DNA from 4 places in the Thalassospira sp. ER-Se-21-Dark genome. Region 1 is predicted to be linked to each of the others. Evidence: riboswitches for the same ligand, from Rfam matches in the RefSeq annotation. Region 1 holds a riboswitch; each other region holds the start of a gene.
What was found. A riboswitch is a leader RNA that binds a small molecule or an ion and turns the genes downstream of it on or off. The one in region 1 is predicted to bind cobalamin.

Region 1 (7,930 bases):
TGGTTTTGTTGACCGGATCAATGCATGAAGATGGCATCGCAGATTGTGCCGACGGGTTTGGCGGCGGGTTTGAGCGTGCGCGCAAACTTGAAATCATGCGCGACAGCCATATTGGTACTTATGGCGTTGTTGCCCTGATCCTGTGTTTTGGCCTGCGTTTGATTTTGCTTTCTGCGGCGGGCGATGCCGGTCAGGCAGCGATCCTGTTTCTGGTGATGGCAATAACATCACGGGCGGCAATGCCAGTCGTGATGCATATCCTGCCTCCGGCGCGCGCCGATGGTTTGGGCAAGGGGGCCGGAACGCCAAATGTGATGATGGTCGGTTTGGGTATTGGCCTTGCTTTGATCCTGTCGCTCGTCTTATCGGGTCTGTTTGCGACTATGGCCATTTTGGTGGGCGGACTTTTGGCGGTTGGCCTTGTCGCGGCGGTCACGAAATGGCAGATCGGCGGCCAGACAGGGGATGTCCTGGGGGCAACCCAGATCGTGACCGAACTGCTTGTCGGTATCGCGTTTATTGCCGTCCTTTGATCAACCAGCACAGCAACAAGAAGGAATGCCGTGAGCAGTTCGAAAATAACCCGCTGGTGGCTGGTGCGTCACGCCCCCGTCCAAAATCCGAAACGGCTGGTCTATGGCCAAAGTGACATGCCTGCCGACCTTTCCGATGAGAAGACACTGGCTGCCCTTGCCGGGCAACTGCCGGGTGATGCCGTCTGGGTGACCAGCCATCTTTCACGTACGCATGATACGGCGCGCAGTCTGCAGGCCTTCATGGACAAAGACGTAACGCCGCAGGCTGAAAGCGGCTTTGCCGAACAGCATTTTGGTGATTGGGAGCTGCAGAACTGGAATGATTTGCCCAAGGGCGAAACAACACGGTTCTGGACCGACTTCGCCCGCCAACAACCCCCAAATGGTGAAAGCTTTGCCGATGTGGTTGCCCGCGTCGGCCCCGTCTTTGGACGATTGAGTGCGGATTGGGCGGGCAAGGATATTGTCGCCGTCGTTCATGGCGGAACGGTGCGCGCCATAATGGCCAATGCACTGGGTTTGTCCCTTGAAACCGCATTGGCATTTCATATCGACACACTCGGCCTGACCACGCTTGAATATATCGACGGGGTCGACGAACCGGGCTGGCGCGTGACCGCTGTCAATCAACGCTTCTGAAGAGCTTAAGGGGGGGGGCCGTCAGGCAGAGGCCAGCTCGATATCGGATGCCATGTCATCAAGCGCGTGTTCTGCCAGATAGCGGTCAACCATATCCGGGTTCAGATCATGTTTTTCGCAGATGTCGAAGACATCGCGCAGATAGGCCTGATAATAGGGCACCGGGCGGCTGCGTGATTTACTGCGCAGTTTGGCGACATTCGGGAAATCACTGGCAAAGGATGCGTTTTCGATTACCTGTATGATGGTGTCATCAATGATGGCAGCCGGCATCCCGCAATAAGTTTTGCCGCAGGCAGACAACATCTTGCTGGCAGTCGGAACAGAAATGCCCGGCTGGGAAAGCAACTCGTTCAACTCGTCCTGTCCGAAATCCGAGATCGACATCAGGGTCACAAGGGTTGGCATATCGCGCACAAGCAACGACAGCGCATTGACGCGAATCCCGCGTTCATGGGACCAAATGATAGTTGCGATTACACCCTTTGAGGCATCCTCGGCAAAGATGTCACGCACATCGCGCCGTGCCAGAGTGATCTCGCCATCGGTTGCGTGCTGTTCAAGAAAATCCTGAAATGACCGATCAGGACTGTTCAGACGGTCCAGCAATCCCAGCCACATGTCCTTGCGAGACGATGTGGTCCAGGTTGGCGCGTTCATCTGTCGGATTTTGGATAGGTGAGAACGTATTGCCATTGGTCTTGAAAAATCCAGATTACCCCAAGAGTTTCGGTGCAGTATTTCCTGCAGCCAGCCGGGTGATGAGTCTACTTCCCGGGTTTTCGCCAGATTGCGGATTGTTCCGTCTCTAGTTCCAGCGCAACGGTTTGATGTTGGCTGAAATGGTATGACCTCTCAAGCAGACAATTCTTACAAATACTGACCTTCCGATTAGGGTGGGGTGGTAACGAAGGGTTAAGTGCCGAGAATGACCTTTGGCATTTTTGGCAAACCTGCTAGGTTCGGCGCATCGTTCGGTGATGGGAAATCGGTGCAAGGCCGATGCTGCCCCCGCAACTGTATCGGGTTGGGAGATCCGGGTCGGTGCCAACGCGCCAGACCAGCCACCGGGAAACCGGGAAGGCGGATCGCTTTCATGCCCGCAGCCAGGAAACCTGCCGAAGGTGTCACTATTCTTTAGGTGGTGACGACGCAATCGGGCCTCGGTGGGAGGCCATGGCGAGGAAGAAACGGGATGACGCAGACTTTACCCCCTGACGGCCCCTCTGGCGGGACGCATCTGATCCTTGGCGGGGCGCGATCCGGCAAAAGCCGGTTTGCCGAAAACATCATCAATCAGGCGGGCGGTGGCACATATATCGCAACCGGGCGTGCCTGGGATGACGAAATGGCCAACCGCATAGATCTTCACAAACAATCACGCGGCGATCTTTGGCAGACACTCGAGGAACCGGTCGAACTTTGTTCGGCGCTGCAGACCTGTAATGTCACAGGCGGCAAGCCGGTTCTTGTTGATTGTCTGACATTGTGGCTGACCAACCTGATGCTTGAAGACCGCGACATTGATGCCGAGATCGCAGCTCTTTGCGATCTGGTGCCGACCCTTCATGTGTCGATGCTGTTTGTCTCAAACGAGGTTGGCTTTGGCATCGTGCCGGAAAATGCGATGGCGCGGGCCTTTCGCGATCATGCCGGACGCCTGCATCAACGCATTGCCGAGATTGCAGACAAGGTCACCCTTGTGGTGGCCGGCATTCCGATGTCGGTCAAATAGCAACATAAATTATTGAATTTTAAGGATTTCAGAAATGGCACAATTGGGCAAAATCCCGGCAACCGTCATTACCGGTTTTCTGGGCGCTGGCAAGACAACCATGATCCGCAACATGCTGGAAAATGCCAATGGCAAACGCATCGCGCTGATCATCAATGAATTCGGCGATCTGGGTGTGGATCGCGGTATCATCAATGGCTGTGGCATCGAAGGCTGCGAAGAGGATGATGTTGTTGAACTGGCAAATGGCTGCATCTGCTGCACCGTGGCTGATGACTTCCTGCCAACCATCCAGGGCCTGATTGATCGTGACACCCCACCAGATCATATCGTTATCGAAACATCTGGTCTTGCCCTGCCAAAGCCGTTGGTAAAGGCGTTTAACTGGCCCGAAATACGGTCGCGTGTGACCGTTGATGGTGTTGTGGCGGTTCTTGATGGCGCTGCCCTGCGTGATGGGCTGTTTGCCCATGATCATCATGCAGTGCAGGCGCAACGCGAAGCAGACGAAAATCTTGATCATGAAAGCCCGCTTGAAGAACTGTTCGAAGAACAACTTCACTGTGCGGATATGGTGGTTCTCAACAAGACGGACCTTTTGACCGATGCCGAACGCAGCAAGGTCGAAGCCGATATCCGTGCAGAGCTGAAAAAGCCGTCAGTCAAGATTATCGCGACCGAACATTCACGGGTTGAAAACGCCATCCTGCTTGGTCTGGGGGCTGCCGCCGAGGATGACCTTGATAGTCGCCCAAGCCATCATGACGATGGCCACGAACATGACCATGATGATTTCGATAGCTTTGTCGTATCGCTTGACGCGATCAGTGATCCGGCCAACCTTGAAAAGCGCCTGATTGATGTCGTGCGTCAGTTTGACGTGCTGCGCATCAAGGGTTTCCTGGATGTGCCCGGCAAACCGATGCGCCATGTCGTGCAGGGGGTTGGTGAACGTTTTCAGCGCTATTTCGACCGTCCGTGGGCGGATGGCGAAACCCGGCGTTCCGAACTGGTCGTGATTGGTCTGCATGGTCTGGACCGTGCAGCGATCGAAGCCGCTATCAAGGCCGCCTGAATCCATTCGACCTGATGAAACTTGGCTGAGACTGGATGGATTTTTACATCCGGTCCTGGTCGCCTTTTCGACGTAACGACGCAAGAATACGGATCTCCAAATGCATCTATTGGCAGCCCAGCCCGGAATGGTCACGGATGGCAGCGAGGCCGTCGACCTTGGACAGCAACCCGGCGATGTGGTGATCCTGTCTGCGGCCGAATCTGAGCTGGCCTGCCTTGCCGGGGCGCAAGCGCGGCTGGTCGATGCATTTGGCGACGAAACCCCGTCACTGCGTCTGGCAAGTTTGCTGCAGCTTGGCCACAACATGTCAGTCGATCTCTATATCGACGATGTACTTTCCGACGCCAAATTCATCATCGTGCGCATTCTGGGGGGGCGCGGTTATTGGGATTATGGCATCGAACAGTTGGTGGCGCTTGCGCGTGCCAAAGATATTCCATTGGTCTTGTTGCCTGGCGATGATCAACCCGATGCGGAGCTTTTGTCGCTTTCGACCGTCAAGGGGCGCGAATATCAAAACATCTGGCGCTATCTGATCGAAGGCGGACCGCAAAATTCCGAGAATTTACTTCGCCTTATATACGAAAACCTAAATTCAAACGTGAATTGGAAGTGGTCGCCCGCCGCTCCGCTGGTCAAGGCCGGCGGTTATTGGCCCGGAAAATCACAGGCAAGCCTTGATGAAATCTGTACTTATTGGGTTAAAAATCAACCGGTTACACCGATTATCTTTTATCGTTCACTGGTGCAGGCCGCCAACCTCGACGTTATTGACGCGTTGGTTGAGGAGCTTTGTGCCAATGGTCTGAATCCATTGCCGATTTTTGTTGCCAGTCTCAAGGATCCGTTGGCTGCGGCATTGGTTGAGGACTGGCTGGCGGAAACCAGTGCGGATTTGATCCTGAATACCACCGGTTTTGCGATATCTGTTCCGGGATCAGAACGAAAAAATGGTCCGTTTGACGCGGTGGATGCCCCGGTCTTTCAGGTGGTGCTGTCGGGTGGTGGCGAAGAAGCCTGGCGCGAAGGTGTGAATGGTCTGGCCGCGCGCGATATTGCGATGAATGTCGCCCTGCCCGAAGTCGATGGCCGTATCCTCTCACGTGCTGTGTCGTTCAAGGGCTCGGCTGGCAAGGATGACCTGACCCAGATTGATCTGGTGAAATATATCCCGGTCCGTGATCGTGTTGCCTTTACCGCCGAACTTGCCGCCAACTGGGTACGCTTGCGCAAATCAAATACCAGCGCGCGCAAGGTGGCGATGGTCATGGCGAACTATCCCAACAAGGATGCGCGCCTTGGCAACGGCGTCGGGCTTGATACCCCGGCAGGTATGGTCGAAACACTTCGTGCGATGCAGGGCGAAGGATACAGGGTGAATGATCTGCCAAAAGATGGCGACGCCCTGATTGCTGCGATCAAGGCCGGACCGACCAACGATTTCAAATCTCTTACCACCCGCGATATCCGCGTGACTTTACAGCGTGCGGATTATCAAAAGGCGTTTGATGCCCTGCCGAAAGCCATCCGCGATCAGGTGTTTGAGGCCTGGGGTGATTCGAAGAACGATCCGTTCTATTTGGCGGGTCAGGATGCCTTTGCCCTGTCGATCCTGCCGCTTGGCAATGTGGTGGTCGGGTTGCAGCCCGCGCGTGGCTATAACATTGATCCGCTTGAAAGCTATCACTCGCCCGATCTGGTGCCGCCGCACAACTATTTCGCCTTTTATATCTGGCTGCGCGATGTGTTTGGCGTCGATGCCATCATTCATTTTGGCAAGCATGGCAATATGGAATGGCTGCCGGGCAAGTCACTGGCCCTGTCCGAGGATTGCTTCCCGGAGGCCGTTTTTGGCCCAACCCCGCATTTCTATCCCTTCATTGTCAACGATCCGGGCGAAGGCACGCAGGCCAAGCGCCGGGCACAGGCAGTGATCCTCGATCACCTGACTCCGCCATTAACGCGGGCGGAAAGCTACGGTCCGCTCAAGGATCTCGAAGCGCTGGTCGATGAATATTATGACGCGGCCGCGGTTGATCCTCGTCGTCTTGTGATCTTGAAGCGCGACATCCTTGAACTGGCGATCCGCATCGGCCTTGACCGTGATTGCGGCATCGAGGTGGGTGAAGATGAGGAAAGTGCGCTGGCCAAGCTTGATAACTATTTGTGCGAACTGAAAGAACTTCAGATCCGCGATGGGCTGCATATCTATGGCAAGGCGCCTGAGGGTGACCTTCTGACCGATCTTCTGGTTGCACTGGCACGCTTGCCGCGCGGGTCGGACAGTGGGCCCAAGGCATCCCTGCATCGCGCGATTGCCAAGGATATCCTTGATGATCCGGCGTTTGATCCGCTTGATTGTGCCTTTGCCGAATTCTGGCCGGGATCCAAGCCTGAAATTCTCGCGCATTATGACGGCGAAGATATCGGACCATGGCGCACCACCGGCGATACCGTGGAACGGATCGAGCTTTTGGCACGTGATCTGGTCAGGGGCGCAGTGAAGGCCGAACCCGCGTGGTCGGCCGTCTGTGACGTTATTTCTGATATCGAAACGACTATTCGCCCAGCAGTTGTTGGTTGCGGCCCGGCCGAGATCGAGGGTCTTTTGCGTGGCCTTGCCGGGAAGTTCGTCGAACCTGGCCCGTCCGGTGCCCCGACCCGTGGCCGCCCGGATGTGTTGCCGACCGGGCGTAATTTCTATTCGGTTGATACCCGTACCGTGCCGACCCCGGCGGCCTGGCAGTTGGGATGGAAATCGGCCGAGTTGCTGCTGGAACGCCATGTGCAGGATCACGGAGAATGGCCAAGTGCGCTTGGTTTGTCTGTCTGGGGAACCAGTAACATGCGCACCGGCGGTGATGATATCGCGCAGGCATTGGCCCTGATGGGGGTGCGCCCGACCTGGGATAGTGCATCACGCCGGGTGACCGGCGTTGAAATCATGCCTGCATCGGTGCTGGGCCGACCGCGTGTGGATGTCACCCTCCGCATTTCGGGTTTCTTTCGCGATGCCTTTCCCGGTCTGATTGATTTGTTCGACAGTGCGGTACGCGCGGTGGCCGGGCAAACCGATGAACCAGATGATCTCAATCCGATTGCCGTGCGGATAAGGGCCGAAACCGAAAAACTCCGCGCTACGGGAATGGACGCGGATCAGGCGGCCCGACAGGCTGGCTTCCGGGTGTTTGGCTCCAAACCCGGTGCCTATGGGGCCGGTTTGCAGGCGATGATTGACGAAAAACTCTGGGAAGATGAAGACGATCTTGCTGACGCCTACCTTGCCTGGGGCAGTTATGCTTATGGCAATGGCGCCGAGGGCACGGCGGCACGCGATCTGTTTGAAACGCGCCTCGCCAAGGTCGATGCGATTGTCCACAATCAGGACAACCGCGAACATGATTTGCTGGATTCCGATGACTATTATCAGTTCGAAGGCGGAATGACGTCTGCTGTGCGCAGTCTGTCGGGCAAACAGCCGACAGTTTATCACAGCGATCATTCCCGCCCGGAAAGCCCGAAAATCCGCACCCTCGAAGAGGAAATCGCCCGTGTCGTTCGGGCGCGTGTCGTGAACCCCAAATGGATCAAGGGCGTGATGCGCCATGGCTACAAGGGCGCGTTCGAAATGGCGGCAACAGTTGATTATCTGTTTGCCTTCGCCGCCACCGCGCGCTGCGTTGCCGATCATCACTTTGATCTGGTTTATGACGCCTATCTCGGTGATGCCGAGGTGCGCGATTTTATCGCCGATCATAATCCCGACGCGTTGCAGGACATCAAGGACCGCCTGAATGAGGCGATTGAACGTGGGCTGTGGCAGCCGCGTCGCAACAGTGTTTCCGTCGATCTGGGAGTGTAATGTCAACTGTTGCTTGTTATTGGAATCACGGGAATTTTACCGTCGGAACAAACCGGGCAGTTGAAACGTTACGTTTTCGC
Region 2 (7,930 bases), 550 kb from region 1:
CCGGATTACCGCCTGATGACGGCCATAGACCTTTTCAAGCGCATCGGAAATCTCGCCAACCGTGCATTTGGCACGGGCCGCTTCGACGGCGAGTTCAAGCAGGTTGCCATTGCCAGCATCGGCGGCATTGGTCAGCGCGGTCAGGGCACTTTCAACTGCTGCGTTGTCACGCTCAGCCCGCAGGCGTTCGAGTTTGGCGATCTGCTGACGGCGGACTTCGGCGTTATCGACCTGAAGCACATCCACCGGGCGATCATCGGTGACGCGGTATTTGTTTACACCGACCAAGGTTTGACGGCCGCTATCGATGCGGGCCTGCGTGCGGGCTGCGGCTTCTTCGATGCGCATTTTCGGAATGCCGGCTTCAATCGCCTTGGCCATGCCGCCCTGTTCTTCGACCTCGGCGATATGCGCCCATGCCTTTTCCGCCAGATCACGGGTCAGGCGTTCGACATAGTATGAACCACCCCACGGATCGATGACATTGGTGGTGCCGCTTTCCTGCTGCAGGAACAGCTGGGTGTTACGCGCAATCCGGGCCGAGAAATCGGTCGGCAGGGCCAATGCCTCATCCAGTGCATTGGTATGCAGCGACTGGGTGTGGCCCTGTGTGGATGCCATCGCCTCAACACAGGTGCGGATGACGTTGTTAAATACGTCTTGGGCGGTCAGCGACCACCCCGATGTCTGGCTGTGGGTGCGCAGCGACAGCGATTTGGGGTTTTGCGGATCGAACTGTTTGATCAGCTTGGCCCAGATCATGCGGGCTGCACGCATCTTGGCGATTTCCATGAAGAAGTTCATGCCAATCGCCCAGAAGAACGACAGACGCGGCGCGAATTTATCAATCGGAAGGCCCGCCGCCTGACCGGCACGGGCATATTCGATGCCATCCGCCAGGGTATAGGCGAGCTCCAGATCGGCCGTCGCACCGGCTTCCTGCATGTGGTAGCCGGAAATCGATATCGAGTTGAATTTCGGCATGTTTTGCGAGGTAAAGGCAAAGATGTCCGATATGATCCGCATCGAGGGCTTCGGCGGATAGATATAGGTGTTGCGCACCATGAACTCTTTCAGAATGTCGTTCTGAATGGTGCCCGAAAGCTGTTCGTGCTTCACACCCTGTTCTTCGGCGGCCGCAATATAAAGCGCCATGACTGGCAGAACAGCACCATTCATGGTCATGGAAACCGACATCTCATCAAGCGGGATGCCATCAAAAAGGGTGCGCATGTCATAGATGCTGTCAATCGCCACACCGGCCATGCCAACGTCGCCTGCTACACGCGGATGATCACTGTCATAGCCGCGGTGGGTCGCAAGATCGAAGGCAATCGAAAGCCCTTTTTGCCCGGCGGCTAGGTTGCGGCGATAGAACGCGTTGGATTCCTCGGCGGTGGAGAAACCGGCATATTGGCGGATCGTCCAGGGACGCTGCACATACATGGTCGGGTAGGGGCCACGCAAAAACGGCGGCATGCCCGGCATGGTACTCAGGTGATCAATCCCGTCCAGATCCTTGGGGCCGTAGGATGATTTGACATCAATGCCTTCGGGCGTGGTCCAGGGCGTGCTTTCAAACGGGTCCTTGGCACCGGCGGACGCGCCATCAAACAGCGGAAGGTCGGAGAAATCAGGAATGCGGGTCATGGTTATTTCTCCCCCTGTTTGCCAAGAAGATGATCAAGTGCGGCACCACAAATGGCAAGGACATCGGCCCCGACAAAGACAAACTCGTCAATGCCGGCTGCTTCGTAAGCCGACTTCGCATCACCCGGCTGGCCCGCAAGATAAACCATGCTGGCCCCTTTGGATTTCAGCGCCTTGGCAACATCCGCTGCCATGTCGGCATATTGCGGGTCCGATCCACAAATAATGGCGATTTTCGCCCCACTGTCGCCAAAGGCGGTTGCGACATCATCAGCAGTGGCAAAGCCGTTATTGGTGATTGCCTCGATCCCGCCAGCTTCAAAGAAGTTACGCGCGAAGGTCGCACGTGCCGTGTGCTGGGCGACCTTGCCAAGATTGGCCAGGAAGACCTGCGGGAAGGAGCCGGTCTTTGCCTTATGCGCATCAGACCGCTTGCGAAGCACCTCGTAACGTTCAGCAAGGCGATGGGCGGGCAGGGCGCCGATACATGTTGCTGCACTGGTGCCATAAAGATCGGTAAACATATGCCCGATGGTAGCGCCTGCGCGGGCGGCCTCAATCATGGCGCTCAGGCTTTTGCCGACCGTGCCATCAAACTTGGTTTGGCGGGCTTTGGCATCTGAAATGATCGCCTCAAGGTCCGGCTTTTCGCAGGTTACTTTGGCTTCTGTGATGTTGGGGAATTCCGACACACCGGTCAGCGGATCACGACGGGTCGACAGGCGTTTTTCACGCGCGTTCCAGACGGTCTCGATCTCGGTCTTAAGGCTACCATTGGCAAGGGCACTAAGAATACCACCCGAAGATTCAAGCGACTGGAACTTGGACCAGGCGGCCTTCGCCAGTTCCTTGGTCAGGTTTTCAATAAACCACGAACCACCCGCCGGATCGATCACCCGGTGCACGTTGCTTTCTTCCTGCAAAATCAGTTGAGTGTTGCGTGCAATGCGGCGCGCAAAGCCATCGGGCAGGCCAATCAGATGATCATAAGGCAGGCAGGTCACACTGTCGGCACCGCCAAGACCGGCGGCAAAGCTGGTGACCGTGGTGCGCAGCATATTGACCCATGGATCAACCTTGGTCAGGGCCAATTCGGCCGAAACCGCATTGATCGTAATTGTTGCATCCTCGGCACCGGATGCCGAAAGAACGCGGCTCCACATCATGCGAAGGGCACGCAGCTTGGCGATCCCGGCAAAGAAGTCTGTGCCGACGGCAACATTAAACACCATCGCACCCGCGGCCTGATCAACCGCCATCCCCGCATCGGTCAGGGCGCGCAAATAAGTCACCCCGCTTGCCAGCAAACAGGCCAGTTCCTGACCATCGGTGGCCCCGGCATTATAATATGGCGCGCCATTGACCGAAATCGCCGTCGCCAGCGGGAACAGATCAATCAGCTCGACCGCAACGCTTGCCGCATGATCAACCGCGTCCTGTGCCCCACAGGGCAGGGTGCCGGTCGATGCCAGCGTGCCAATCGGATCCATGTTAAAGGCCGGTGCGGCTTCGTCGGCACCGTCGGTATTTGCAATATGTGCGGCCAACAGGGCCGCGGCCGGAACACCTGCCGCCCCGGCATCAAGTCCGACTGTGGCAAGGTTGGTGTAAACATCCTCAAGGGCGGCATCAAGATCGGCCAGACAATGAATGGCAATCCCGTCAACACCAACCTCGGCGGAACTGATTTCGCGCCCGGCCCGGGCAGCGGCATCAAGTTTTAGCGTGATCGAGGTAGCCCCATTTTCAAGATCCTCAAGGATCGCGGTATTGGTCGCCTTGGGATCGGGATGGGTATGAAGCTGGCGAATGTCCCACCCGGTGACGGTTTCGCGCGGCTCGACCGTGGCATTAAGAACTTCGTGGATCAGCCGGGTCGCGTCATCCTGATCGTCATTTGTATAGATCGGCTGAACGGAAAAGCCATCAAGCGTATTGGTGACAAGCTTCTTTTCGAACGGTGCCCCTTTAAGGGCCTCTTCGGCCAGCTTGCGCCAACTTGCATAATCAGCAGATGGAAATTCGGATGCGAGCTTTAGCGGGTCGGACATGGTTTCTCCCGGCTTGGTGTGTCCCGTCCTTGATGCGACTCCATATGGGGTCTTCATATGGCGTCGGGCACGGAACGTTGCCAAATTCTATTCTACTACGGATTCCCAGTACCCGGTACACCCCGCCCGGCCCATTTCATGCCAAGAAAACACCATCGGTATTCTGACTCGCGAGAAAGCCTGACAAAAAGGCCATTTCGCTTACAGTTGCGGGGGCAGTTCCGGGCTTGGCCAAAGTGCGCTAAGGCAAGGCCGCACCGGATTCCCGATCCTATTTTCCGGTCACATTCGCGACATGGCGGTTTATAGCACCTGTCCCTAATTCCGTAAATAGGCATGGAAATACCTATTTAGACGGATATCGACCCCGACAAATCAGGTTTCCGTAACGTTATGTCGGCGGAAACATTGGGGTTTTGCACGTCTGTTCGTGGTTTGCGCGTCACATGGTTCCGATCATTGCGGCCTTATACTTTCGCGGCACGGGTGCGAGATCGGGGTGAAGGCGGAACATTGCGTGGCAAAAATTTGGCGGGTTTAACCAATTTGACATTTTCGTCTGTCAGTTTGGACTTGTCCCAAAACTCGGAGTATCGCCATCCATGAACGCGCTCAGCGCCATGCCGTCGCAATTTTGTCCTGATGGACTGGTTGCGTTCGCCGACGACAGTCCCAGCGCCAAGGCAGCCCTTGAAACAGTGTTGCGTCGGGCAGGATATGACGTGGCCGGTTTTGATTGTGCCGATGATCTGATTGATCAGCTGGACGGGCTTTATCCCCGTGCCATCATCCTTGATATTGAAATGCCGGGTATGAGCGGCTTTGAAGCGTTCTGCGAAATTCGCCGCCGCTATCCCAACAGCCAAAACGTGCCGGTTTTCTTCTTCTCGGCCCATTATGATGCCGACACCCGCGCACAAGCCGATGCGCTTGGGGCGGCCGATTTCATCAGCAAGGACGCCAGCCCGAAAGTGGTGCTTGAACAACTCAATCGGGTGCTGGGTCATTCCATCAGTGCCTGCTAGCGGTGCTGGGAGACCAGCCCTGCCCTTGAACGGATCGCCACGCCCTGCCTTATGCAGGGCGTTGTTGTCTATGGGTCCTGTGGGGCTCCTCGCCAAGGGAAATGATGCTGTCTGCGGCCCCATGCACATGATAAAGCCGGTCTGTCGGCAAGGTGGTCGCCGGATCAATCGTAGGCTTCTTGGCAAGCCGATCATAGATCGGGGCCAGCGGCACATTCATCGCGTCAAACAACTGATCGTAACTTTCCAGAACGAAATAGGTTTTCTGGAAATCATCAATCGCATAATCCGTGCCCATGACGCGTTCAAGCTCGAACGCCACCCGGTTCGGTGTGGGATCGGTGACCGAATAGATGGTTTCGGTTTGCGATGACAACATGCCCGCCCCATAGGCGCGCAAACCATGCGGGGTCATGATCAGGCCAAACTCGACCATATACCAATACATCCGGGCCAGTTGTTTCAGGCCGCCCATCGCAATGGCCTCTGGGCCCTTGGCGCCATAGGCCGCCAGATAGTCGGCAAAGGTCGGGTCATAGAGCATCGGCACATGGCCAAAAAAGTCATGGAAGATGTCAGGTTCGACCAGATAATCCATTTCCTCGGGCTTGCGCAGCCAGACCGTGACCGGGAACCGCCGATTGGCAAGATGGTCAAAAAACACATCATCAGGCACCAGCCCCGGAACCGCGACAAGATGCCAGCCTGTCGCCGCATGAAGCTTCTCGCTGACCCGGCCGAAATGCGGAATCTGATCCGCCGCATCAAGTTTCATCAGATTGCGAATGTAATCCTCAGCAGCATAACCGGGCAAAATGCGCGACTGGCGGTCATAGAGTTTGCGCCATAGTTCGTGCTCGGCCTCGGTATATGTGCTCCAGTCCTGATCGATGGTGTAGTCGTCATTGATGTGGCTGTAGTCACCACGCAGATCGTTTCCCTGATTCATGGCCGTCCTCTTTCGGGTTCTATTGCCGATTTACAAGGATCATTTTACATCAACTCTAATGTCATTTTCTGGCCAATAAGGCGTTCAAATCGGTTATGATGTGCATATTGTGACCTTGTTGGTTTGATTTGGGGTTTAAAATGACCGATGTGACGCTAAGCGCGACCGATATCCGGATATTGCAGGCCCTGCAAAAGGACGCCGCCATCAGCAATGTCCAACTGGCCGAAATGGTCGGCATGTCCCCATCGCCCTGTTTGCGTCGGGTCAAACAGCTTGAGGCATCCGGGGTGATCAAACGTCAGGTCGCCCTTCTGGATCGCAAGAAACTTGGCTTTGGGGTGCTGGCGACCATTCAGGTCCGCTTGCAAAGCCATACCGAACAGGGGGCGGAGGATTTTGCCCGCGCGATGAATGATCTTCCGGAAATTCTGTCCTGCTGGGCGATGACGGGACGGCAGGATTTTCTGCTGGTGTCCGTGGCGCGCGATATCGAAAGCTTTGGCGATTTTGTCACCCATCAGTTGCTTTCAATGCCCAATGTGCGCGATGTGCAATCCAGTTTGGTTTTGAAGGAATACAAGAACCTGACGGCCATACCATTGCCAAAAGGTGTTTAAAGGCAGCCCTCAGATGGCGGGCACATTCGCAGTTGCAAGATTTGCCATACTTGATTTTCCACCAGTGTTTCAGGCATAGACTGATCAACCCACCAAAGCCGGAGCTTTAAAATGCCTCAGTCAATCGCTGCCAACCCGATCCTTGTCGAAGCCACACGCGGCGATATGGTCGAAAGTTTCCATCGCGGCCGTTACGTCGTGATGACGTCTGACGGGACCGTGGTTGATCAGGGCGGTGATATTGATGCGCTGATGTATCCGCGATCTGCGATCAAGCCGCTTCTGGCCATTCCGTTTGTTGAAAGCGGTGCGGTCGAGGCCTTCGGGCTTGAGGACAAACACATCGCTCTTGCCTGCTCATCACACAATGGCGAGGAAGAACACGCCCAAACCGTCAAGGCATGGTTGGAGAAGATTGGCCTTTCGGTCGATACGCTGGAATGCGCCCCGCATTATTCACTCAGCCTGAATGCCGCGATTAAACAGGCGTCTGATCATGTGGGCCTGACCAAAGCGCACAACAATTGCTCTGGCAAGCATTCAGGGTTCCTGTCGACCGCACAGCAGCTTGGCGAAGACCCGGCTGGCTATATCGAAGAATCCCATCCGGTTCAGCAACGCCTGATCAAGGTGTTGGAAGAGATGGGTGATTGCGATCTGTCTTCGACCCCGCGCGGCATTGATGGCTGTGGCATTCCGGTGATTGGCATGCGGTTGCGTGATCTGGGCCTTGCCATGGCGCGCATGGCCGATCCAGTTGGCCTTGATGCCAAACGCATTGATGCGATCAAGCGCATCCGCAAGGGCTGTGCAAATGCCCCCTTCATGGTTGCCGGAACCGGGCGGTTTTGCACCGGGATCATGGAAGAATGCGGTGAAGATGCACTGGTCAAGGTCGGCGCAGAGGGTGTCTATTGCGCGGCCTTCCCCAAACAGGGGCTTGGTGTGGCGCTTAAAATCGATGATGGCACCCAGCGCGGGGCAGAGGTTGCGATGGGCACGATCCTGCGCAAACATGGCGTGATTGATGACGCCAAGGCCGAGGTCCTTAAAAAATACCTGACCCCGGTTCTGACCAACTGGGCGGGCAAATATGCCGGGGACTTGCGCCCGGCCTTCTGATCAAAACGGGGAACAGATGCAAAGCATTGCGGCCTATATCTTTGCAGCCATTGCCGAAATTGCCGGGTGTTTTGCCTTCTGGGCTTGGCTTCGATCCGGGAAATCGATCTTTTGGGTCGTGCCGGGTGTCGCATCCCTGATTGTCTTTGCCTGGCTTCTGACCCGGGTTGAGGCCGACTTTGCCGGGCGGGCTTATGCGGCCTATGGCGGTGTTTACATTACGGCATCGATCTTCTGGATGTGGGTGGTTGAACGCACCACACCCGACCGCTGGGATGTAACCGGATTGCTGGTTTGCCTTTTGGGTGCCGGGATCATCCTGTTTGCCCCGCGTTAGGTCTTGGTTTTCTCGGATTTTTCATCGGGCTTTTTGCCAGTGCGGTCTTCGGCGGGCAGAAGTACGCGGAATGTCGTTCCCTTTCCCATTTCGGTTTCAAACCAGATGCGTCCGCCATGGCGCACCGTGACGATGTCATGGGTGATCGAAAGTCCCTGTCCCGTGCCCTTGCCAAC
Region 3 (7,930 bases), on a different contig from region 1:
CTGGTGATGGAATGGCGAATTAAGTTTGGCGGAAACTACCTGTGTAACCTTTTAAGGGCAACGGCAATTCACGCTGATAGTCTATGCGTTCTGCGCAACCAGACAAGGATTGGTCTGATTTCCACGTAGATGATCATCGCGTGCCAGATCATCTGCGTGCTGGCACTGTGAGCCAACACACCCTAAAATGAAGTAAAAACAGCCGTTGCGCAGGACGTTTTTGTCACTCGGCACAAGCGGGATGGAAAGATCATGAGTGCAGACAGCTATATGGTTATGGCCCTTGAAGAAGCCCGCGCCGCTGCCCGTCGTGGCGAGGTGCCGGTCGGTGCCGTTCTGGTCGATGCCGATACCGGGGAGGTTTTGGCACGGGCCGGAAACCTGACCGAGGAAATGAACGATCCGACGGCCCACGCCGAAATTCTAGTGATCCGGGCCGCTGCCGGGGCCAAGGGCGAACCGAGGCTTCCCAATTGCGATCTTTATGTCACGCTTGAACCGTGCCCGATGTGCGCAACTGCCATTTCATTTGCGCGTTTGCGTCGGGTTTATTTCGGGGCCTATGACCCCAAGGGTGGCGGCGTTGATCACGGCCCGCGCGTGTTTGAAAGCACAAGCTGCCATCATCGCCCGGAAGTTTATGGCGGCATTGGCGAGGTCGAAGCCGCCAAGCTTCTGAAGGATTTCTTTGGTTCACTTCGGTAATAAATAGCATGGTGTTTAAGCAGCAAAGTAATGTTCGAAAGGGCCGAGCGTATGAGGACTTCGTTGAAATGGTATACGCGGCTATTCTAGAGGCAGAGCAAAGAGATAGGCGTATTGGAACAGTTGAAATTCAGAGAAATAAAACCATTCTCTCGAAGAGCAGGACGCCCGCAGAAATAGACATATATTGGGAATATACCCTTGCCGGGATTAAGCATGCTGTCGCTATTGAGTGCAAAAACTATAGGAAGAAGGTAGGCCTCCCTCAGGTTAGGGACTTCGCTAGAAAGATTTCGGATGTAAGTGGTCTGAAAGGGCTAATTGTTTCTCACACGGGCTATTCCGAAAATGCCATTCTTGAGGCGAGTGGAGATAATATTGATCTCTTGGTTGTTCGCCCTCAGGTCGAACAAGACTGGGAAGGAAGATTTAAACAAGTAGATGTTGCGTTGAAGCTCAGCCCGCCGGCGATGGCTAAGACGGTAATACCTCGGATAAATGCGCAATGGGCGAGGGAAAATGGTTTCCAGAAAGGGGATCAAATTCAGATTAGCTGTTCAAACAATGAGCTAATTTTTAAAGAAGAGGGCGAGGGCTTTGAGGCAAGCCTGTTCGATCTGGAAGAAAACTTCACTATGAAAGGTTGCACGCCCGGGCAGTACAAATGGGAGAGGTCATTCGATAACGGATGGATGGTTGTCGCGACCAAGAAATACAAAATTGATCACGTTGTTATCGATTACTCAGTACCAGATATGATTGAGACGGATTTCAGTGTCGATTTCACCCAGTATGTATTGGGTGTCATGGAGTTCATTAATGGCGATCAGAAAAAGTTCTTAGTCTTGAAGGACGGAGTAAGAAACGAACTGGATTAGCGTAAGTTCCTCACCCGCATAGCCTCATAGATTTTTAGTCTTCCGACACTTCACGAAACATCACCATGCCACCGTGATACAGGACATCATTTTCAAAATAACCATCGGCGGTAAAACCGGTGTCATCCTGATAGGTGATGTAATTGCCTGAAACCTGATAGTCGCCCTGATAGGCCGACTGGCGTCTGCCTCGGGCCTCGTCATAACGGCCATCGGCACGCAGTTCCTGTCGGATATGACCATCCTTGGTCACCCACATGCCGACATAGGGGTGCGGGGCGATTTCAGCGCTTTTGTTCATACCGGCCTCCTGTTGGGGCCATGCTGGTGATGCGAACACCACCAGCATGGAAAGAAAACACAAGGATTGCAGAATGATCTTCATCAGAACGCCGATGCCGTCGGACGAACAACGACTTCGTTGATGTCGACATCTGCCGGCTGATCAAGGGCATAAAGCACAGCACGCGCGATGGCATCCGGGGTAAGGGCGATCTGACGGAACTGGGTCAGAAGCTCCTTGCTGGTCGGATCGGTAATGTCGTGGCCCAGCTCGGTTTCGACCACGCCCGGCGAAATGGTGGTGACACGGACATGGGTGCTTTCCTGACGCAGGCCTTCGGAAATCGCCCAAACCGCGTGTTTGGTTGCGCAGTAAACCACACCACTTGGCACGACGACATGCGCGCCGATTGATGCTGTGTTGATGACGTGACCGCTGCCCTGTTCATTAAACAGCGGCAAAACAGCGGCGATGCCGTTCAGAACACCCCGAATATTGACGTCGATCATGTTGTTCCACTCGTCGATCTTGACTTCCGACATCGGGGCAAGCGGCATCACGCCGGCATTGTTGAAAATCGCATCCACACGGCCATAAAGGTTGTTTGCGTTGTAAACCAGTGCCTCGACGCTATCGGCATTGGTGACATCCACCGAACGGGCCATGGCACGGCCGCCGGCAGCTTCGATCTCGGTCGCAATCTCATCAAGGCGTTCTGTGCGGCGTGCGCCAAGAACCACATTCGCCCCGCGTGATGCCAGAAGGCGGGCCGTTGCTTCGCCAATGCCGCTGCTGGCGCCGGTGATGATAACGGTCTTGTTTTCAACATGGTTGATCGGGTTCGACATGACATGCTCCTTGGGTTGGTGTGTCGGTGTTTGTTCGTGGCGCTTACTCTGTCGATAAATCCCCGATTGATGAATACACAGAACTCGAATTGGATTGCCTAATCCTCCAAATCCGAGATTGAGTGCTTTGTCTGTGCGTGGGCGCGTGTATAGTGGGCCTATGGAAAACAAAGGGTTTTGCGATGAATAGCTATCAGAAGCTGTGTGGCCTGATTGACAAATACTGCGAGGCGGATGGTGCGGTGCGCACGGCTGTTGAGCCGGTCTGGATGTTTAGAACAACCGGCCCGACCCTTAAGGTGCCGACGATTTACAAGCCTTGCCTGTGTCTGATTATCTCAGGCGCAAAGGAAGTCACGCTTGGGGATGAGCTTTATCGCTATGAGCCCGGCCAACTGCTGGCCGCATCGGTCGATTTGCCACTTGTTGGCCATGTGACCCTGGCGGCCGAGGATGCGCCGTATCGCAGCCTGTCGCTTGATCTGGATGCGAAGATCCTGGGCGAACTTGTCGCCAATATGGATATCAAGATGGGCGCAGACAGCGAAAGCACGCGCGGGCTTTTTGTCGAAAAGACAACCGACAGCCTGACCGATGCTGTCTTGCGCGTGGTTGAGCTGCTTGATCGTCCCGATGATGTGCCGGTGATGTTGCCGCTTTTGATGCGCGAAGTGCATTACCGCTTGTTATGTACCGCCAAGGGGGCGGCGATTGCGGGGCTTGCCATCGGCGGCAGCAACATGCAGCGCATCTCGGCAGCCCTTCAACTGATCAAGGATAATTTCGACAAGCCGCTTAAGGTGGAAGACTTGGCAAACCGGGCCAATATGAGCCCGTCTTCCTTCCATCACCACTTCAAGCAGGTGACAGCCATGAGCCCGCTTCAGTACCAAAAGCGGCTCCGCCTGACGACGGCGCGTCAGATCATGCTGGCCGAAATGAAGGATGCGGCATCGGCGGCCTATGCGGTCGGGTATGAAAGCGCGTCACAGTTCAGCCGCGAATATGCCCGCATGTTTGGTGCACCGCCAATCCGCGATGTCATGGCGATCCTTGGGCAGGGCGGGGCCAGCCAGTCTGCTGACATGGCCCCGCATTAACCCTAACCCTGTCGCTGGTTGCCAACGGCCGGCAGGTGCTGGAACATCCAGGTTTCACTTAAGGGGCCGTCACCGCGTTTCAGATACATGCGCAGGTCAACCGGATCATTGCCCGTGGCCTTAAGGTCAAAGGCCGCCCGCCAGATGCGGGTATCCATGATCGGTTCGATCTTGGTGCGCACAATCTCCCCGCGCGAGGATGTTACAACCACTTCGGGGAATTCGCCGTAGGCAAGCGTTCCCAGAACCTCGCCTTCGAACTCGACCGAAAACTTGATTTCGTCCTTGGGCCGGTTGGTGCCGGGCTCCCCACCACGGCCCATGCGGGTTGCGGTGGCGGTTGCCAGTTCCTTGACCGGGAACGGGTTATAGGCCTGCCAATACAGGCGGTATTTGAATTGATAAGAATTGCCCGCCTTGGCTTCGCCATTCGGGACCCAGAAGGCGGCAATGTTATCGTGGATTTCATCGTCGGTCGGGATTTCGATCAACTGAACCGCGCCGTCGTTCCAGTCGCCTTGTGGTTCGACCCACAGGCTGGGTCGGCGGTGATAACGCACACCATCCAGATAGTTCTTCACATCGCGATCGCGCTGCATCAAACCAAACCCACGCGGGTTATTGTCGCCAAACGCCGATGCGCGGATGGTTTCCGGGTTATTGAGCTGCCGCCAGATGCGTTCGCCGCCGCCAGTCCAAAGCTCCAGCCCGTCACTGTCATGCACTTCCGGGCGCCAGTCAAAGCGGAACGACTTGTTCTGTTCTGAATACCAGAACATGCTGGTCAGCGGTGCGATGCCAAGCCTTTCGATGTCCTTGCGCAAGAACAGATGTTTTTCGACATCCATCGTCACCCCTTCGCCGCGATAAAGCAGGAATTTATACGCCCCGGTGATGCTGGGGCCATCCAGCAGGGCATAGACCGTCACGGGGTCTTCGGGGTTTTTGGCCGGTTCGATAAAGAATTGACGGAAATCGGGGAATTCTTCGGGGACCGAGGTCGCGGTATTGACCGCAATGCCGCGTGCCGACAGGCCATACTGGCCTTCATCCCCGATGGCGCGGAAATATGATGCGCCAAGAAACGCTGCCCAGTCCTGGGTTTTCCAGTCATCGCGCGCCTGATTTTCATGCAGGCGGAAACCGGCAAAGCCGCTATTGGCGGGCAGTTGGCGGGCAATACTGTCTTCGGGCATGTCAAAGTAATCGGGCTTATAGATCACTTCGCGTGCCTGTCCGTTTTCCAAAAGGTACATATGCACCGGTTTGGCGAAATACATACCCAGATGGAAGAAGGTCAGCGGATAGGTGCCCGATCCATCGGAAAACGGCGAATGGTCGCGTTTGTAATGCAGCTTGCCATGGGTGTCGTAATCGATCTTGCCGACAATTTCCGGGTTTGGCGCAACGGGTGCTTCATATGCCGATGCGGCCATGGATTTGGCGCGCGCAATCAGATCGGCAAAATCAAACGGCTGTGCCGAACCCAGATCAAGGCCGTCGACATCTGCCAAAGCATGCTGATAGATCGACATTCCCGGCAGGATAAGACCGGCTGCCGCGATGGATTTCAAAAAGCGTCTGCGTTCAACAGAAGTCGTCATGTTCATCACATTCCTGTGGTTTGAGGTGTCGGGAAAGCATACCCGGCAGTGTGGAGGTAATCGGGATGAAACATGGCAAATTCAAGGTCGTATCAATTGCTTTTTATGCATGGAGGCGCAGCGTTAATGCCACTGGTGGTCTGCCAATTTCCTTGACCGTGTTTTTGGTTTAATCTAACCGTGACGTGTCGGTATCCGAATATCGGATAAAGGGAATTCGAGATGGGCCAAATATTGGCTCAATAACCGAAGCTGCCCCCGCAACTGTAGGCGGCGAGCATTTTTCTGACCAATGCCACTGGGATCAACCCGGGAAGGCCAGGGAAAATGTGTTGACCCGTAAGCCAGGAGACCTGCCGACACGAAGACGACGGACCGGGCGGGGTGCCCCGGAGAATGTCGGTACGTGTCTTGGCCCAACAGTTTAGCCCAGGTTTTCTAAGCTTTAAGGCCGACATCTTCCGTCATCTCCTGACACTTTTGCCAGTCCATTGACAGCAGTAAAAGCGATGTTATGTTATAACATAACATTTGACGATGTGTTGAAACTGGATCATCCAAAGCGGTCCCGGATCAGTGCATCAGCAAGAGGGAACTAAAAGTGATCAATCACGATAAACGTGTACTGGCGGTCGGGGTGTTTGCCGCTGGTCTTATTTCATCTGTTTCATTTGCGTCCGCAACCGAATATCCGCTCAGTATCGAGAATTGCGGCACTGTATTGCAATTTGACGCGGCCCCGGATCGCGTGGTGTCGCTGGGCCAAAGCACGACCGAAATTCTTTATTCGCTGGGTCTGGCCGATAAGGTCAAGGGTACCGGTGTTTGGTTTGGCCCGGTGATGGATGAATTCAAGGATGTGAATGCCTCTGTTCCGCGTCTGGCCGACAATGACCCGGGGTTCGAAACCGTTGTCGCGCAAAAGCCGCAACTGGTTGCCACCCAGTATCAATGGCATGTCGGGCCCAAGGGCACCGTCGGCACCACCGAACAGTTCAACGAATTATCCATTCCGGTCTACACCGCACCTGCCGATTGTGTGGGTAAGGACAATGCCGGTGGCGGTGACGGGGTCCGCCATGAAGGCTTCACCATGGATCTGATTTATCGCGAGATTTCCGATCTGGCGCAGATTTTTGATGTCGAAGATCGCGGTGAGGCATTGATTGCCAGCTTGAAGGAACGTCAGGCGAACTCATTGGAACGTGTGACGGCAAGCGGCCATAACAACGTATCCGCCGTCTTCTGGTTTTCCAGCCCGGAAATCAACAGTGATCCCTATGTGGCCGGCAAAAACGGTGCGGCAGGCTATATCGCCGGTAAACTTGGTGTCCGCAACATTATCGACAGCAATGAAGAATGGCCGACCGTTGGCTGGGAAACCATTGCGCGCGCCAATCCTGATATCATCGTGATCGGTAAAATGGGCCGTCGGCGTTTTCCGGCCGATGACTGGCAGGTCAAGATGGACTTCCTGAAAACCGATCCGGTCGCAAGTCAGATGAAGGCGGTTCGCAATGGCAATATCGTGGTGATGGACGCCCAGTCGATGGATCCGACCATCCGCCTGATCAATGGTATTGAAACACTTGCCGAAGCCGTCGAACGACTGAGTGCTTCGAACTGACCTGCATTGCCAAAGGCGCCTGATATGCCCGGAGAATTCAATGTTTGAAACAACGCCAGTGCAGCAGCCGGTTCAGCCACCTCGGCAATCGCTGGCGGGGCGGGCATATCTTGTGCGGGCTGGTGTCAGTCTTGGCGCCCTGGTTTTGCTTGTTGGCGTCATCGCGATGGCCGCGGCCAAGGGGGAAACACACATTCCCCTTGGCACCGTGCTTCAGACCATTGCCAATCATCTTTGGCAGGCGGGCTATGACGTTGATCCGATTGATGCCGGGATCATCTGGAATTACCGGATATCGCGCGCGATGGTGGCGGCGGCCTGCGGCGCATCCCTTGCGCTATCTGGCGCAGTGTTGCAGGCGCTTTTGCGCAATAGTCTGGCGGATCCCTATTTACTGGGCATTTCGGCCGGGGCATCGACCGGTGCGGTCAGTGTTGCCATTCTGGGGTTCGGGGCAGGCATGGTTTCCCTGTCGCTTGGGGCCTTTGTCGGCGCGTTGGTGGCGTTCGGGTTTGTTGCCCTTTTGGCCATTCCGGCCGGGCGCGGGGCCGGTGCGATCATTCTTGCCGGGGTTGCCGGATCGCAACTGTTTAACGCATTAACGTCCTTCATCGTGACCAAGGCCGCCACGGCGGACGAGGCACGCGGGGTGATGTTCTGGTTGCTTGGCAATCTAAGCGGCGTGCGCTGGCCTGATGTCTATCTGGCGCTGCCGGTCGCCGTCATCGGCTTGCTGGTCTGCCTTTGGTATTCGCGGGCGCTCGATGCCTTTACCTTTGGCGTGGAATCGGCGGCGTCCCTTGGTGTGCCGGTGCGTCGGGTTTACGTGGTGTTGATTGCCATTGCTGCCTCGATGACCGCGGTGATGGTCAGTATCGTCGGGTC
Region 4 (7,930 bases), on a different contig from region 1:
GTTGGCATTGGGCGTTATCGCGAGGACCGGATTTGTTATCAGTCCGAACAGTTCAAAAACGATGGCGAGGCCCGCAGTCAGCACCTTGGCATTGATCTGTTCGCACCGGCATACACGCCGGTCTTTGCACCGCTGAACGGCGTTGTGCACAGCTTTGCCGATAACAACCTGCATCTGGATTACGGCCCGACCATTATCTTGCAGCATGAACCGGCTGAAGGCATCCGGTTCTATACGCTATATGGTCATCTCAGCCGCGAATCCCTGGACGGGCTATACAAGGGTAAGGAAATCACGGCGGGTGACCTTCTGTGTCGGTTTGGCGATTTCCCGATTAATGGCGACTGGATACCGCATCTGCATTTTCAGATCATCTTTGACATGCTGGGGCGCGAAGGGGACTTCTTTGGTGCCGCCAAGCCGTCAGAATGGGATATCTGGGAAAGTATCTGCCCAAACCCGAACCTGATCCTGCAAATGCCTGAAAACGTGACCGCGTCACGGGAAGGGGTATAGATGCAACCGCGTCTGAAAGCCGGGTTGTGGGTGCGCGCGCAGATCGCCATTTGCCAGTCGAAACTGATTACGGCGATGGTGGCCCACAAGGGCAACGAAGATGCCGGGGCCGTGCTTGTGAAGCTCAATCGGTTTGATGCAGGGTGCTTTGTCTATTCACGTGTGACGACACTTGATGGGGAGCTGGGCTGGATGCTGGTGGCCGGTGGCCCGGATGGGGGCCGCGAAACCGAGTTTGTCTGCGATGAATATTGGCGGAAACAAATTGGCTATGATCCGGATGTCTGGGTGCTGGAAATCGAAGATCACAAGGGGCAATACGAACTTGATGCCCCGGTTGTGGATTTCTGACAGGCGGTTCTGAAAAAAGAAAAAGGCTGGCAATCAAATGCCAGCCTTTACGTTTTGCATCACGCGCAGGCGATTGCTTATGCGGTGCGCTGCAGCAGGTGGTAACCGAAATCGGTCTCAACCACGTCAGACGTCGAACCAACTTCCATGCTGAACGCAGCGGCATCGAATTCCGGAACCATCATGCCACGGCCAAAGAAGCCAAGGTCGCCGCCCTGCTGGCCGGACGGGCAGTCAGAGTTGGCTTTTGCCAGTTCTGCGAAATCGGAACCGTTTGCGATCTGGTCTTTCAGCGCGTTGATTTCGGTCAGGGCTTCGTCTTTGGTGCGGGTGGCGGTCGAACGTGCCGAACCGGCATACATCAGAAGAATGTGCGACGCGCGAACTTGTTCACTCATAATGGGTCCTTTCATCCGTCAAAACTTGCAACCGACGGATTTTCTGCAAGATTAGAAGTTTATGGATAACGCTAAGGGTCCAAATCCATGTACAGCCGTATACTCCTGTACATAGGGTTGGACCCTAGACATTGCCCATGCCTTGTGGCTTGTTACGACAAATCGAACCGAGATGAAAGAGAAGAGGCAGATTGATGCTTGCTGTTGTGTCCCCGGCCAAGAAGCTGGATTTCGAAACAGACGTCCCGGAAATGTCTGTTTCTCAACCCGCATTTCTGGACGACACCGAACAACTTGTTGATGTCGCGCGCAAAAAAAACCGCAGCGATCTGATGAAGATCATGGGAATCAGCGAAAACCTTGCCGATCTGAACTATCAGCGTTTTCAGCATTTTTCGCGTCCGTTTAATAGCACCAACGCCAAACCGGCGATCTTTGCATTCCGCGGTGATACCTATGTCGGCCTTGATGCCGATACCATGAAGGCCGACGACATCGACTGGGCCGAGGATCATTTTCGGATGCTTTCGGGCCTTTATGGCCTTCTGAAGCCGCGTGATCTGATGCAGCCTTATCGTTTGGAAATGGGAACGCGCCTTTCCAACCCGCGGGGCAAGGACCTTTACGCGTTCTGGGATGATAAGCTTTCAAAAGAAATCAACGCGATTACCAAAGGTCACAAGGACCGTAGTCTGATCAATCTCGCCTCGAACGAGTATTTCAAATCGATCAAGACCAAGGTCCTTGATGGCCCGGTAATTACGCCTGTGTTCAAGGAAGTGAAGGGCGGTACGGCCAAGGTTGTCGGCTTCTCGGCAAAGCGTGCGCGTGGCATGATGGCACGCTATATGATTGACAATCGGCTCGAAGACCCGCAAGAGCTCAAGAAGTTTAATGTTGATGGCTATCGCTATCAGGATGACCTCTCGACCGAAACAGAGTGGGTCTTCACGCGTATTCACGATCAGTAACACCAATTATTCCGGTGAAACCATATGACCGACGAGCATCTTGAACAGCTCGAGGATGAGAATGTCTTACCAGAGGCGCATCCGTTTTCTGGCTATCTGCGCACGTTTTTCCGTGGGCCGGGCCGTTCGCGCAGTCTGACCCGCGAGGAGGCATTTGATGCGTTCTCGATGATCCTGCGCGACGAGGTCGAACCGATCCAGCTTGGCGCATTCCTTTTGATGCTGCGCTACCGTGCTGAGACGCCCGAAGAACTGGCTGGCATGATCGAAGCTGTGCGCAAGGCCGCGCGCCTTGAACCGGATGAAGACAGCAAAGATGACGCGCTTATGCGTCCTGCGCTGGACTGGCCATCCTATGCGGCCGGTCGGACCCGTGGTCTGCCCTGGTTTGTGCTGTCGGCGCTTCTGCTGTCGCAGAATAATGTTCCGGTGCTGATGCATGGCTATAACTCGCATCTGGTCAACGGGATCAGCACAGAAGTTGCCATCAAGGCGCTTAAGCTTCCGATTGCCATGTCTGCAGAAGAAGCGCGTTCTGATATCGCATCGAAGGGCTTTGCGTATCTGCCGCTACGTCACATGCATCCCAAGCTGCAAGAGCTGATCGGATTGCGTCCGCTTCTTGGATTGCGTAGTCCGGTCAATACGTTACTGCGTTTGCTTAATCCGTTGCATGCGCGTGCAGCCTTCCTTGGTGTGTTTCATCCGGCGTTTCTTGATGTCCATCGTGAAACCGGCAAGCTCTTGGAACTTCCACGCATCGGCGTGATCAAGGGCGGTGGCGGCGAAGCCGAAAGAACACCCTATAAGCATGTCGATCTGCGCATGCTTGATAATGGGGAGCTCAATGATGTTCGCTGGCCAGCATTGCTGTCAAAAACCGAAAAGGATGGCGAAGACCAAAGCCCTGTGTCGCTGAAGCACTTCCTAGCTGTCTGGCGTGGCGAGGTGGAAGATATTCCCGCCGAAGCCAAGATCAAGGGTAGTGCTGCCATGGCAGCCTTCCTTGCGGGCAAGGCGGATTACATGGATGAGGCAGAAAGCCTTGTGCAGGGCTGGTGGGATAATCGCGACCGTGATGTTGGCTGATGTTCTGCGCCTAAGTGCGATCAAATAAAAGGGACGGGAAACCGTCCCTTTTTTAATGCTCAGAACGATGATCCGGGCTCTTTGAGAAACGCCACTTCCTCTGGCGTCGATGGACGGCCCAATATTTCATTGCGGTGTGGATAGCGGCCAAACCGGTCAATGATCTTTTTGTGTTTCAGCTCGAACTCGTAATTGTGTTCAAGGCCGGGCTGTGAAAACAGGTCAACCGCCACTTCATGAATGATTTCGGATTCCGAGTGCATATAGGGCATATACAGGAATGCCTGTTCCTGCGGTGTGACCAGTTTGCGATCCAGCCCCAACGAAACAGCTTCCTGTGCCAGCACCAATGCCATTGGATCTGATGCAAAGGACTGTGGCTGATCGCGGTACATATTGCGTGAAAACTGATCAAGAACGATGATCTCGGCAAGTCGTCCATGGGCGGTTTTGCGCCAGTTAAAAAGCTCTCCGGTCGTGGCGGCGTCGTGAAAATCGGCAAAGCGTTCCGTGATATGGCGATCCAGTGCTTCATCCTTGATAAACCACTGTTTTTCTTCGAGTTCCTTGAACCAGAAAACAAGAACCGTTTCAGGTTTCATAATGTTTCCACCCATCTGATTGCAGGCTTTTGCGGCCCGTCGGCAAAATTGCGCGTGATCTTCGCGCCCGGTTTAAGGCGCGTCAAGCCATCCGCAAAAAGATTGTCATGGACCATGGGGCAGGGAGTTGACAGCAATCCGTCCGACGTGGATTATGACATTGTCTTTGGTGTTGATCCGATTGGATCAACTTAAAAGGGAACGTGGTGCGTCATGTATGACAAAGCCACGGCTGCCCCCGCAACTGTAAGCGGTCAGAGCATTGCATATGCCACTGGTGCAACCCGGGAAGGCGCATTGCTTTTCAAACCGTGAGCCAGGAGACCTGCCTTTGACTGCCGGGTGCCGATTGCCCGGTATGAAACTGTTGGACGCCGGGGTGAGCGTCAGGTTGCAGGGGTACAAACGGTCTTTTGAAGATCCGCAATCTTGCTTCCAGCCATCCTATCGTTCTTTGTCCTGACCCTGTGCGTTGGGCCTTTGGCCTGCGTGCATCGTTTGAGAAAGAGACGATTATATGTTGAAGACCCTTGGCAGGCTTGCGATTGCAAGCGCCTGCGTGCTGTCGGCGACCATGCCGGCCCATGCGCATTTTCAATTGGCCTATACGCCGGACGTAAACGTGACCAAGGCCGGGGATCAGCCGGTGAAGCTGATTTTCTGGCACCCGTTTGAAAACGGTCATGTCATGGATATGGCCGAGCCGCTTGACTTTTATGCGGTTAACCGCGGTGAGAAAATTGATCTGAAATCAACGCTTTCGCCGATTACCTTCACCGGAATTGCCAACTCGGCAGCGGCCTTTGACGCAACTTTGACTCTGCGCCGCAGCGGTGATTACGTAATGGTGGTGGTGCCGACGCCGTATTACGAAGAAAGCGAAGATATCTTCATCCAGCAGATCACGAAATCCTATGTGAACCGCAATGAAATTCCGACCGACTGGATGGAACCGCAAGGTCTTAAAACCGAAATCCTGCCGCTTAATCGACCAACCAACATCATTGCCGGTTCGACCTTTACCGGCCGAGTGTTAAGCGAAGGCCAACCGGTAGTCGGTGTTGAAGTCGAAATCGAATACATGGCCGCAGAACCCGATATGGCCAGTAACACACCCAAAGGGCCAACGGCATCGCCAATGCCCGGTGGTGCGGTTGTGGCCATCTCCGATCAAAACGGGTATTTCACTTTTGGTGTCCCCAAAGCAGGTTTTTGGGGATTTGCAGCACTTGGCAGCGGCCCTGACAAAGAATTTCAGGGCAAGGAACTTTCACAGGATGCAGTCCTGTGGGTTCGCGCCTATGATGTGAAATAGGCGAGGGACAAAACAGATGCATATTGTTGATGGTGCGCTGGCACCGGAAGTCTTGATTGGCGGGGGTGTTCTCGCAGTTGCCGGGCTTGGACTTGGTCTGCGGAAACTGCCAATCGATAAAATTCCTGCTACCGGGGTTTTGTCGGCAACATTCTTTGTTGCCTCGCTTATTCATGTGCCGGTGGGACCATCCAGTGTGCATCTGATCATGAGTGGTCTTGCCGGGCTCGTGCTTGGCTGGACTGCGTTTCCGGCACTTTTTGTCGGTCTCTTGCTTCAGGCGGTTTTCTTTGGCTTTGGCGGCCTGACGGTTCTTGGCGTCAATACGGTCAATATCGCCTTTCCGGCTGTGCTGGCGGGGCTTTTGTTCCGGGGAATGGTGTCGCGCAGCAGCCCGGTCGCAGCCGCCGTCCTTGGTGGATGTGCCGGTGCGTTTTCCATCGGACTGACAACGGTGTTTGTCGCGATTTCGCTTGCGCTCAGCGGTGATGCATTTGTTCCGGCGGCCAAACTGGTCTTCTTTGCCCACATTCCGATCATGGTGGTCGAAGGGTTGGTGTCAGCGGCATCGGTGTATCTGATCGCCAAGGTAAAACCGGCCTTGTTGCAGCCCGCCGATCAGACATCGGGTTTTGAGATGCAACCGGCAGCAACTTTGCGTGCAAAGCAGGCGGGCGAGGCATCCAATGGCTAGATCACTCATGCTGGTCGTTGTGCTTGGCATGCTTGTGGTCGGCGCAGAACCTGCACAGGCGCACAAGGTTATCGCATCTCTGTTTCCAAGCGGTTCGGACATCGAAGGTGAAATCGTTTTCTCCAACGGTGTTATGGCCGAAAACACGCTTGTTGAGATCTTTGATCTTGATGGCAACAAGATTGATGAAGTTACCACCGACGGCGACGGTTTCTTTATCTACACGCCAAGCCAACAGATTGATCTGCGTTTTCGGGCCGATCTCGGGGCAGGGCACGTTGCCGAGGCAACCTTTGCCATTGCGGACCTGACGGGTGTTGATGGGACTGTACAAACAGCACCGTCAAAGGCGCCGACTGCATCAGGCGTAGGATCAAACGCTGGGCCTGCAATTACCCGTGAACAGGAAGAAATCATTGCGACCATCGTGCGTGACGAATTGCGTCCGCTCAGGCGCGAACTCACTGCCTACAAGGAAAAGAATGATCTTCAATCGATTCTGGGCGGCATTGGCTATATATTCGGTGCCTTCGGGATCATTTATTACATCGCTGCGCGACGGCTAAGAGCAAAAGCACCAAACGCATGAGCCACCTTTTCGGACATGACCAACCCCTGACCGTTCAGGCGCGTGGCGGACATTCACCGTCATTCGTCGGAACGTTTGACCCAAGGGTACGGGTGGTCGCGGCCTGTGTATTTGCAATCGTCGTGGTGGCCCTGCATCAGATCGAATTCGCACTGGGTGCCCTGATATTTGCCGCCATTACCATGAGCCTGACGGACTTGCCGCTGCGCGTAACCCTGAAACGCATGGCAGCGATGGACGGCTTCATTATCGTCATGCTGGTAATGTTGCCGTTTACGACCCCCGGAACACCGATGTTTTCGGTCCTTGGGGCAGAGGCCAGCAAGGAAGGCCTGATGCATGCTATCCTTGTCGGCATACGGGCCAATGCGGTTGTGCTTATGATGCTGAGCCTGCTTTCGGGTATGACGCCGGTGACACTTGGTCACACGCTATATCGTCTGAAATGTCCGCCGGTTCTGGTGCATCTGATGATGTTTACGGTGCGCTATATTTCGGTGCTTCATGACGAATATCACCGGCTCCGCATGGCGATGAAACTTCGCGGGTTTAAGGCCCGCAACAATGCCCATACCTACCGGTCTTTTGGCTATTTGTTTGGCATGTTGGTGGTACGATCGCTTGAACGGGCCGAACGTGTGCTTGAAGCCATGAAGTGCCGCGGATTTAGCGGCCATTTCCCGATGATTGATGATTTGGCATTCAAGCGTCGGGACGGCGCATTTGCCGTTTTCTTTGTTGCCCTGATTATTGCCCTTGTCCTGATGGATCGCATGTATGTCGTCGCTTATTGAACTGAATGATATTTCCTATGGCTATCGGGCAGGGCAGAATGTGCTCGATCATGTCAGTCTGACACTTGATCCGGGTGAACGACTGTTTCTTGCCGGGCCGAATGGGGCTGGCAAAAGCACGCTTTTGCGTATTCTTGTCGGCCTGATTAAACCGCATGCGGGCGAAATCCGTGCCTTTGGCACCCCGCGGGTGACCGACGCAGAATTTCACAATTTGCGCTGCCGGGTTGGTTTTATCGTGCAGGACCCTGATGACCAGCTGTTTTGCCCGACCGTGATCGAGGACATCGCCTTTGGCCCGCTAAACCTCGGTGCCAGTCGTGAAGAAGCCCTTGCGATCGTGGATGAGGTCCTGGATCAACTGCATCTCAAACACCTGCGTGAACGGATTACGCATGAGCTTTCCGGCGGTGAAAAACGGCTGGTTTCTGTGGCTGCTGTCCTTGCAATGAAGCCCGATGTTTTGCTGCTTGATGAGCCGACAAACGCGCTTGATGAAGAAAACCTGCGCCGGCTTGAAGAAATCCTGCTGGGGCTGCCACAAGCCATGATCCTTGTGTCGCACGATCCGCATTTCAGACGGAAACTTGCAACGCGGATTATTGAATTGC

Region 2: it holds a riboswitch for cobalamin, as region 1 does, so the genes downstream of both, FHI25_RS03695 (methylmalonyl-CoA mutase family protein) here and cobU (bifunctional adenosylcobinamide kinase/adenosylcobinamide-phosphate guanylyltransferase) in region 1, are expected to answer to the same signal.
Region 3: it holds a riboswitch for cobalamin, as region 1 does, so the genes downstream of both, FHI25_RS13345 (ABC transporter substrate-binding protein) here and cobU (bifunctional adenosylcobinamide kinase/adenosylcobinamide-phosphate guanylyltransferase) in region 1, are expected to answer to the same signal.
Region 4: it holds a riboswitch for cobalamin, as region 1 does, so the genes downstream of both, FHI25_RS10545 (DUF4198 domain-containing protein) here and cobU (bifunctional adenosylcobinamide kinase/adenosylcobinamide-phosphate guanylyltransferase) in region 1, are expected to answer to the same signal.

The regions. Positions count from the first base shown of each region.
Region 1 covers NZ_VDEZ01000001.1:1,392,688-1,400,617, forward strand. The annotation lists gene cobS (adenosylcobinamide-GDP ribazoletransferase) at 1-533, shown strand, start outside; gene FHI25_RS06430 (histidine phosphatase family protein) at 564-1,175, shown strand; gene FHI25_RS06435 (hypothetical protein) at 1,197-1,835, opposite strand; cobalamin riboswitch at 2,122-2,313, shown strand; gene cobU (bifunctional adenosylcobinamide kinase/adenosylcobinamide-phosphate guanylyltransferase) at 2,371-2,910, shown strand; gene cobW (cobalamin biosynthesis protein CobW) at 2,945-3,985, shown strand; gene cobN (cobaltochelatase subunit CobN) at 4,086-7,850, shown strand.
Region 2 covers NZ_VDEZ01000001.1:840,040-847,969, reverse strand. The annotation lists gene scpA (methylmalonyl-CoA mutase) at 1-1,650, opposite strand, end outside; gene FHI25_RS03695 (methylmalonyl-CoA mutase family protein) at 1,653-3,701, opposite strand; cobalamin riboswitch at 3,837-4,017, opposite strand; gene FHI25_RS03690 (response regulator) at 4,304-4,726, shown strand; gene phhA (phenylalanine 4-monooxygenase) at 4,776-5,675, opposite strand; gene FHI25_RS03680 (Lrp/AsnC family transcriptional regulator) at 5,816-6,295, shown strand; gene FHI25_RS03675 (asparaginase) at 6,407-7,417, shown strand; gene FHI25_RS03670 (YnfA family protein) at 7,434-7,754, shown strand; gene FHI25_RS03665 (ATP-binding protein) at 7,751-7,930, opposite strand, start outside.
Region 3 covers NZ_VDEZ01000003.1:138,936-146,865, reverse strand. The annotation lists gene FHI25_RS13375 (nucleoside deaminase) at 253-705, shown strand; gene FHI25_RS13370 (restriction endonuclease) at 774-1,583, shown strand; gene FHI25_RS13365 (Atu4866 domain-containing protein) at 1,618-1,884, opposite strand; gene FHI25_RS13360 (SDR family oxidoreductase) at 1,968-2,702, opposite strand; gene FHI25_RS13355 (AraC family transcriptional regulator) at 2,897-3,814, shown strand; gene FHI25_RS13350 (glucan biosynthesis protein D) at 3,817-5,418, opposite strand; cobalamin riboswitch at 5,591-5,794, shown strand; gene FHI25_RS13345 (ABC transporter substrate-binding protein) at 6,020-7,045, shown strand; gene FHI25_RS13340 (iron ABC transporter permease) at 7,086-7,930, shown strand, end outside.
Region 4 covers NZ_VDEZ01000002.1:621,437-629,366, forward strand. The annotation lists gene FHI25_RS10515 (peptidoglycan DD-metalloendopeptidase family protein) at 1-516, shown strand, start outside; gene FHI25_RS10520 (DUF1491 family protein) at 517-867, shown strand; gene FHI25_RS10525 (peptidylprolyl isomerase) at 945-1,265, opposite strand; gene yaaA (peroxide stress protein YaaA) at 1,460-2,236, shown strand; gene FHI25_RS10535 (glycosyl transferase family protein) at 2,261-3,325, shown strand; gene FHI25_RS10540 (DUF924 family protein) at 3,385-3,927, opposite strand; cobalamin riboswitch at 4,078-4,275, shown strand; gene FHI25_RS10545 (DUF4198 domain-containing protein) at 4,445-5,242, shown strand; gene cbiM (cobalt transporter CbiM) at 5,259-5,936, shown strand; gene FHI25_RS10555 (cobalt ABC transporter permease) at 5,929-6,525, shown strand; gene cbiQ (cobalt ECF transporter T component CbiQ) at 6,522-7,319, shown strand; gene FHI25_RS10565 (ABC transporter ATP-binding protein) at 7,303-7,930, shown strand, end outside.